Regions from separate parts of the Microbacterium protaetiae genome, predicted to be linked through region 1. Evidence: predicted binding sites of a transcription regulator. Region 1 holds the regulator's gene; the other holds the start of a gene.
The links. The regulator HspR, encoded in region 1, represses chaperone genes until heat shock. The targets are predictions, from matches to a motif close to AAGTTGAGTCNNNNNGACTCAACTT.
Positions count from the first base shown of each region.

Region 2: ET475_RS00460 (ATP-dependent Clp protease ATP-binding subunit) is a predicted target of HspR. The motif match lies at 2,599-2,623, and genes of this name have one in related genera.

Region 1 is NZ_CP035494.1:1,111,222-1,115,634, forward strand. Features, by position in the region: gene ET475_RS05055 (helix-turn-helix domain-containing protein) at 1-735, opposite strand, end outside; gene ET475_RS05060 (hypothetical protein) at 1,247-1,444, opposite strand; gene ET475_RS05065 (heat shock protein transcriptional repressor HspR) at 1,441-1,878, opposite strand; gene ET475_RS05070 (DnaJ C-terminal domain-containing protein) at 1,972-2,979, opposite strand; gene ET475_RS05075 (nucleotide exchange factor GrpE) at 2,997-3,626, opposite strand; gene dnaK (molecular chaperone DnaK) at 3,631-4,413, opposite strand, start outside.
Region 2 is NZ_CP035494.1:98,130-102,542, forward strand. Features, by position in the region: gene ET475_RS00460 (ATP-dependent Clp protease ATP-binding subunit) at 27-2,585, opposite strand; gene ET475_RS00465 (VOC family protein) at 2,733-3,119, shown strand; gene ET475_RS00470 (hypothetical protein) at 3,105-3,947, opposite strand; gene ET475_RS00475 (tellurite resistance/C4-dicarboxylate transporter family protein) at 3,994-4,413, shown strand, end outside.

The sequences.
Region 1 (4,413 bases):
GGAGGTCGCCGAGACGGGAAGCCCGGCATCGAGCAGATCCTTGGCCCGCCGCATCCGCACCTCGGTGACGTAGCCGGCCGGAGACATGCCGATAGCACGCCGGAAGCGCTCGGCGAACACCGAACGCGACATCGCCCCCATCGTGGCGAGCAGCTCAAGGCTCCAGTCGCGGCCGGGATCGTCGTGGATCGCCTCGACCACGCGATCGAGGTACGGGTCGCGACGCTGTGCCCAGCCCTGCGGCACGCATCCGAGCTGTGCCCAGGCGCGAATCAATGACAACAGGACCGTGCTCACCATCAACCGGCAGATGACCGGGTCACCGGAACGCTGTGCGGATGCCGCGTTCTCGCCCGCGCCCAGGTTCGCGGCAAGCGCCGCGGCGGCCGGCTCACGGTCGGCGAAACCCGTGACCCATGCCAGCGGCGGCATCTCTGCCATGGCGGGTGCGCCCGACAGCTCCAGGTCGACCGTCATCACCCGTGCGCCACCGGCCGAGACGAGAACCAGCGGGCGCAGTCCCATCGACAGCAGCGCGTCGCCGGCGCAGAGAGTGCTCGGCGCCGTGGGCGCGTCGACACCGACGGCACCGTCGACCACATAGATCAGGGTGACGACACCGGATGCCACCGGCAGCACACCGCCCGCCGACACGGGTGTGCGCCGGCTGGTTCCCGGGCGCACCTCGACGCGCGAGAGGACGTCGTCCAGCACTCCCGGGTCGATCGTCGCCATGCCGGGGGCAACCGCCGCCCCGGTGACCCTATTCCCGATCGCCCTCCGCGGGCGATGCGCGCGGGTGGTCGTGTTGGGGGGCCCACGTGCCCGGAGGGTTCGGGGCGCGTTCCGCCCCCCGGCCCCCGGCACTCCGCGCCCCGCACGCCGCGCCGCGCCCCGCACCGGGCAGGCGCGAGGATGCTCGAACCGGGCAGGCGGGAGAGGCTACCCCCTATCGGGCACCCGGAGTGGCGGGGCCGGTCGCGGCATCCCACCGTTCAGCTCGCAGGATGAACGGCTCACAGGATGGGCGGCGCACAGCGGCGCGGCGGCGCCGGTCGCGGCATCCCGCCGTTCAGCTCGCAGGATGAACGGCTCACAACGGCGCGACACACCGGACGACACGCCCGGGATCGCAAAAACGTCCTGCGAGCCGAACGCCGCCGGCGCGGCGGGGCCGGCTCGGGCGGGGCCGCGGCGGGCGGGTCCGGCTCGGGCGCGGCGGGGCGGCTGAGGCGGGGCGGCGGCCTCAGCGCTCGTTGCCGCGCCGGTAGTTGCCGGTGGCGCGCTGCAGCAGCGCCTGATCGGATGCCTCATCGTCGCCGAGCCGCGCCGCCAGGCGGGCAGCCGCCGAGCCGCGCAGCGTCGTGACGAGCCGGCCGCCGCGCGAGATGAGAACGTCGCCCGCCTTGGTGACGCGATAGGTGAACGGCTCGGAGCCGCTCACCGCTCGTCGGGCCGCTGCGGCCGCCACACGACGATGTCGGTCGAGCGACGCACGCGCCGCCCGTGCCGCAGCGGCACGACAGCGCCGGTCGCGCCGGCGGCGAACACGCGCGCCCCGGGCCTGTTCTCGACCTCGACACGCACCCGCTCTTCGAGCATCTGCACGCGCATGTGCAGCTCGCGCACGTGCTCTTCGAGCTCGAGAATGCGCACGATGGCCGGAAGGCTCATGCCGTCGGCCGACATGCGCGACACCTCACGCAGCTGGGCGACGTGCCGCAGCGAGTACCGGCGGGATCCGCCCTTGGTGCGGGCGGGCACGACGAGCCCCATCCGGTCATACTGGCGCAGGGTCTGGGGGTGCATTCCCGACAGCTCGGCGGCCGCCGCGATAGCGAAGATCGGGGCGTTCTCGTCAGGCTGGTAGTCGGACATCCGGATTCACCTCCTCGGCTCTGGTGCCATTCTCGCGGGTCGGGGGCGTTTCGTCTCGCTTCACTCGCTCAACGACCGACACCCACAACCGGCTCAACGGCCAGACGCGGCCTTGGACATCAACTCCGCGCGCGGGTTCTCCTTCGGTTCGAGTTCGTGAAAGCGCTCAAGCGCTTCGCGGGCCGCGTCGTCGAGGTGCGACGGCACGGCCACCTGCACCTCGGCGAGCAGGTCGCCGGTGCCCTTCTTGCTCTCCACGCCCCGGCCCTTCACACGCAGCACGCGGCCTGACGGAGTGCCCGGCGCGACACGCAGCCGCACCGGGTCGCCGCCGAGCGTGGGCACCTCGATCGTGGCGCCCAGCGTCGCCTCGGTGAAGGTCACCGGAACCGTCACGCGCAGGTTGAGCCCGTCGCGGGTGAACACCGGGTGCGGGCGCACCGTCACTGTCACGACGACATCGCCGTTCTCTCCGCCATCGGGTGAGGGATGCCCCCGCCCACGCAGCCGGATCTTCTGGCCGTTGGACACCCCGGCGGGGATCTTCACCTTGAAGGGCTTGCCGTTCTCACCCGAGAGCGAGATCGTCTCGCCCTTGACGGCGGTGACGAAGTCGAGCGTCGTATGCGCCGTGACATCCGCCCCCTTCTGCGGGCCGCCGTATCCGCGGTAGCCACCGGAGGGCTCGCCGAACCGGCCCGAGCCGAATCCGCCGCCCTGCTGGCCGAACATCGAGAAGATGTCCTCGAAGTTGCCCGACTGCTGAAAGCGGGCGCCGGAACCGCCCCGGCCGCCCTGGCCGAACATGCTGAAGACGTCTTCGAAGCCGCCGGCGCCCTGGCCGCCCGCAGTGAAGCGGGCGCCCGAGCCCATCGCGCGGATCTGGTCGTACTCGGAGCGCTGCTCTTTGTCAGAGAGCACCGAGTACGCCTCGCTGATCTCTTTGAACTTCGACTCGGCGGCGGTATCACCCGGGTTGGAATCCGGGTGATACTTGCGCGCGAGCTTGCGATAGGTCTTCTTCAGTTCGGCATCGCTGACGTCCTTGGACACACCGAGCGTCTTGTAGAAGTCCTTGTCGAACCAGTCTTGACTGGCCATGGATGCTCCCTCCGCGGTCAATCCGCCGGAACGGCGACGACCACCTTCGCGGGGCGCAGCTCGACGTCACCCAGCCGGTATCCGGTCTCCACGACCTCCAAGACGGTCGGCTCGGTGGTTCCGGGGGTCGGCTGCTGGAAGACGGCCTCGTGGTGCTGCGGGTCGAACGCTTCACCGGCCGCGCCGTAGGAGGTCACGCCCAGCCGCTCCACGGTGCCGCGCACCTTCTCGGCGATGAGCGCGAACGCGCTGCCCTCCTCGAGGTCGCCGTGCTTTTCGGCACGGTCGAGGTCGTCGAGCACGGGCAGCAGCCCCTTGGCCGCCTCACCCTTGGCACGGTCAATCTCGACCTGGCGCTGCTCCTCGGTGCGGCGGCGGTAGTTCGCGTACTCGGCCTGCAGGCGCTTGAGATCGTTCAGCAGCGTCGACTCCAGGTCGGCGAGCTTGGCGTCTTCGGCCGCGGCATCCGGATTCTGCGCGGTACCGAGGATGTCATCCACCGTCCACTCATCGTCCGAGCCTTCGGCGCTGGCGGCCCCGGTCGGGTTGTCGGTTCCGTCCTGCGCGTCGGGGTCGGAGGCGTGCGCCTCCGACCCCTCTGCGTCCGGACGGACCTCGTCGTTGTCGTCGAAGTCCTTCTCGGTCATGTCCCTACTTCGCCTCTCCTGAGCCTGCCGAAGGGTTCTCGTCCTCGTCGTCGACGACCTCGGCGTCGACCACATCCTCCTCGGGGTTCGGCACGTCGCCGTTGCCCGGGTCGGCGACGTTCGGGTCGCCCTGCTCACCGGCAGCCTGCGCCGACTGGTAGATGGCCTCGCCCAGCTTCTGCTGGCTCTCGTTGAGCTTCTCGAAAGCAGTCTTCACCGCGTCGTCGTCTTCGCCGGCCAGGGCCGTCTTCAGAGCGTCGACATCGGCCTGCACGCTCTCCTTCACATCGGCGGGCAGCTTGTCATCGTTGTCCTTGATGAGCTTCTCGATCGAGTACGAGAGCGTCTCGGCCTGGTTGCGGGTGTCGGCGGCCTCGCGGCGCTTCTTGTCCTCAGCCGCGTGCTCCTCAGCCTCGCGCACCATGCGCTCGATGTCATCCTTGGGCAGGCTCGAGCCGCCGGTGATGGTCATCGACTGCTCCTTGCCGGTGCCCTTGTCCTTCGCCGACACGTGCACGATGCCGTTGGCGTCGATGTCGAAGGTCACCTCGACCTGCGGGATGCCGCGCGGAGCCGGCGCGATGCCGGTGAGCTCGAACGTGCCCAGCGGCTTGTTGTCGCGGGTGAACTCGCGCTCACCCTGGAAGACCTGGATGGCAACCGACGGCTGGTTGTCGTCGGCCGTGGTGAAGGTCTCGCTGCGCTTGGTCGGAATGGCGGTGTTGCGCTCGATGAGCTTGGTCATGATGCCACCCTTGGTCTCGATACCGAGGCTCAGCGGGGTGAC
Region 2 (4,413 bases), 1.0 Mb from region 1:
CGGCGCGCCACCCCGCCCAGGGCGCGCTACGCGGCCTGGTGCACCGGCGTCGCGGTCACCGAGAGCAGGTCGTCGGCGGCATCCACCGTCACCGCTCCCCCATCGGCGAGCGCGCCCGACACGAACAGATCGGCGATGCGGTCGTCGACCTCGCGCTGGATGAGCCGACGCAGCGGGCGCGCGCCGTACTCGGGCTCGTAGCCGTGGTCGGCCAGCCACGCCACGGCGGCGTCGGTGACCTGAAGGCTCACCTCGCGCCAGGCCAGCCGCGTTGAGGTCGCACCCAGTAGCAGCCGGACGATCTCGCGCAGCTGCTCGCGATCCAGCTTGCGGAACAGCACGATCTCGTCGATGCGGTTGAGGAACTCGGGCCGCATGGCCTCGCGCAGCTTGGCGAACACCCGGTCGCGCAGGTCCTTCTCCGAGCCGTAGCCGGTCTCGCCCCCGCCGTCGGGCAGGAACCCGATGGCTCCGCCGCGCGAGGCGAGGAACTCGCTGCCCAGGTTCGAGGTCATCACGACCACCGTGTTGCGGAAGTCGACCGTGCGCCCCTGCCCATCGGTGAGGCGTCCGTCGTCGAGCACCTGCAGCAGCAGGTTGAACACGTCGGGGTGCGCCTTCTCGATCTCGTCGAACAGCACCACCGAGTACGGGTTGCGCCGCACGCGCTCGGTGAGCTGACCGGCCTCGTCGTAGCCGACGTAACCCGGAGGGGCTCCGATCAGCCGCGCGGCGGTGTGCCGCTCGCCGAACTCGCTCATGTCGAACCGGATCACCGCGCCCTCGTCGTCGAACAACGACTGCGCGAGCGCCTTGGCCAGCTCGGTCTTGCCGACGCCGGTCGGGCCCAAAAACAGGAACGATCCGATCGGCCGATGCGCGTCGCCCATGCCGGTGCGGTTGCGTCGCACGGCCTTGGCCACGGCCGTGACCGCGGCATCCTGCCCGATCACACGTGCGTGCAGCTCGTGCTCGAGCACGGCGAGTCGGTCGCGTTCGGTCTCGGTGAGCCGCGAGACCGGGATGCCGGTGGCCCGGCTGATCACGTCGGCGATTTCGGGCTCGCCCACGACAGCGTCGGCCTTGGGCGCCCCGGCCGTCCCCGCGATCTCATCCAGCTTGTGCTGCACGTCGGCGATCTGGTCGCGCAGCTGCGACGCGTCTTCGTAGCGCTCGGCCGAGACGGCCGCGTTCTTGTCCGCCTCGAGGTCGGCGAGCTTCTGCATGAGCACCGACACGTCGGCCTGCACACCCAGCCGCAGCCGCAACCGTGCACCGGCCTGGTCGATGAGGTCGATCGCCTTGTCCGGCAACACCCGTTCGGTCAGGTATCGGTCGGAAAGTTCCACGGCCGACCGCAGAGCGTCTTCGGTGTAGGTGACACCGTGGTGCAGCTCGTAGGCGTCTTTCAGCCCATGCAGGATGCGGATGGCGTCCTCGATGCTGGGTTCGCCCACCTTGACCGGCTGGAAGCGGCGCTCCAGCGCGGCATCCTTCTCGATCCGGCGGTATTCATCCAGGGTCGTCGCACCCACGAGGTGCAGCTCACCACGGGCGAGCCGGGGCTTGAGGATGTTGCCGGCGTCCATGCCGCCGTCGCCGTTGCCGCCGGCACCGACCACGGTGTGCAACTCGTCAAGGAAGACGATGATCTCGCCGGAGTGTGCGGCGATCTCGTCCATCGTCTTGGTGAGGCGCTCTTCGAAGTCGCCGCGGTAGCGCGTGCCCGAGAGCATTCCGGGCAGGTCGAGCGCGATCACGCGCTTGCCGCGCAGCTGTTCGGGAATCTGGTTCGCCACGATCGCCTGCGCGAGCCCCTCGACGATGGCGGTCTTGCCGACGCCGGCTGCGCCGATCAGCACCGGGTTGTTCTTGGTGCGGCGAGACAAGATCTCGATGGTCTGCTCGATCTCGCCGGCGCGGCCGATCACCGGGTCGAGCGTGCCGGCCTCGGCCAGCGCGGTCAGGTCGGTGCCGTAGCGGGCGAGCATCGGGGTGTCGGGAGAGGCTGTGCCCTGCTCTGCCTGCGCACCGCCGGCGGTCACGGTCTCGTTCACGCTCTGCGTCAACGACTCGGCGGTGACGCCGGCCCGCGCCAGTACCTGGCCGGCGGGGGTGTCTTGCGCCAGGACGAGCGCGAAGAACACGTGCTCGGGGTCGACGTAGGTCGAGCCCGACGAGCGGGCGACCTGGAAGGAGTGGAACAGCGCGCGCTGCAGCGACGGGGTGATCACTGCGCCGTCGGCTGCGTCGACTGCGCTGTGCGGCGCCGGCAACCGGCCTTCGGTCTCGTGCGCGATGTCGGTCGGGTCGGCGCCGATGCGTCGCACGGCCTCTTGTGCGGCTGCGACATCCATCAGCACTCGCAGCACGTGCAGGGTGTCGACTTCGCGCTGACCGCGCTCGAGTGCGAACTGTGCGGCCTGCTGCAGCACCTCTTGCGTGCGCGCGGTCATGAACCGGCTGAGGTCGACGGAGTGCTGCTGACGCGCGCGTTCACCGGCGAGGTAGCGCGCGAGAAAATCGTCGAACGCGCTCGCGCCGTCTTGGGCGCCTTCGACCGGTGGGGTGCCGTCATCGAACATTCAAAGCTCCTCAAAGTTGAGTCTTAGTGCATCAAGTCTACGAACTTGAGCACTCCGATATCAACTTCAACACGTGTGCTCGGGAAGTATTCCGCGATGTCGGAACCCGCGCGTAGCGTCATGACCAGACGATCAAAGGAGAACACCATGGAATGGCGCATCGAGCTCATTTTCGTACCCGTGACCGACGTCGACCGGGCGAAGGAGTTCTACGAACGTGTCGGCTTCCACCTCGATTACGACCAGGTTCCGTATGAGGGACTGCGGTTCGTGCAGATGACTCCGCCCGGGTCGGCGTGCTCGATCGCGTTCGGCGTGGGTCTCAGCATCGATCTCGAGCCCGGTCGGCAGAACACGATTCAGGTGGTCGTGCCCGACGCCGATGAGGCCCTGGCGCATCTGCGCGAGGTCGGCGTCGAAGCCGAGGGCGTCGACGAGCAGGCATGGGGTCGGTTCGTCACGTTCCGCGACCCCGACGGAAACCGGTGGACGCTGCAGCAGATCCCGGCCCGAACCGGATCAGGCGAGCAGTGACGGGTCGACCTCGTTCCACTTCTGCGCCGTCTGGGCGATCCAGAACGCGGCGAAGAACGCGATGAGTCCGACCTCGCCCACCAATATCCACGGCTGCCCCGCCAGATCGGCGCCAGCCAGCCGCGCGATGCCCACGGCCGCGAGGAACAGGAGGGATGCCGCCATCCCGATGGCGACGACGAGGTAGATCACGCGCCACCGACCCACCGATGCGACTGCCGAAACCACGGCCACCGCCGACATCAGGCCGAAGAACCCCGCCGTCACGACGAGGTGGCCCGTCTGCAGCAGGGCCGCGGGCCAGACAAGCAGCCAGACCAGCATCGCGAGTGCGACGACGACCGCGGCCGCAACGGCGATGACCACGCCCCGCGACATCGTGCGCTGCCCGCGCCCAAGCACGAGTGCACAGCCCGCCCCCACGATCACCACCACGACGAAGGTGATCACGCCGTTGTGCACGCCGGCGGTGTACTCCGCAGGCACGCACGGCGTCTGCCCCGGGCATTCGACACCTGGTGCGTCTCCCACGCCGAGCGGGGTCGGAATCACCGCAATCAGCGGGGCGAACAGGGCCGCGACATCCAGCAGCACCTGCTCGACGCTGTGCCCCGACAGCGCGAGCAACGCGAGGGCCACCGCGAACAGCACGCCGGTGAACACGGTGCGGCCCGGAGTGTAGAACAGCGCGCTGAGCGAGGTGACAGGGCCGTCGGCGGCCACCACGATGATGAGCGAGACCGCGAGGGCAAACACCGCGCCGAGGATCGTCAGGCGAACGTAGCGGTACGTGCGCTGGGTGGAGGTGCTGGCGAGCTGCATATTCACGATCCTGCACCCCACGACCGACACGGGCGACCGCTAGCCTGAAGCCGTGACCACGCCGCTGACTCTGCAGGCCCGCGCCGACGCCGGCGTGGCCGCCCTCACCCCCGGCTATTTCGCGCTGGTCATGGCCACCGGCATCGTCTCGATCGGCATGCGCACCAACGAGTGGTTCACCGTCTCGTTGGTGCTTCTCGTGATCGCCGCCGTCTCATACATCGTGCTCGTGGCGCTGAACATCGTCCGTATCCTGCGTCACCCGGCGCAGATGGCCGAAGACTTCGCCGACCCCGGCCGCGCATTCGGGTTCTTCACGTTCGTGGCCGCGACCGACGTGCTCGGCAGCAGGCTCAGTCAAGAAAGCGGCTACCACGGCGTCGCCGTCGCCCTGTTGTTGGTGGCATCCATCGCCTGGATCATCCTCGGCTACACGGTGCCCTGGACCGCGGTGCTCGGCGACCGCAAACAG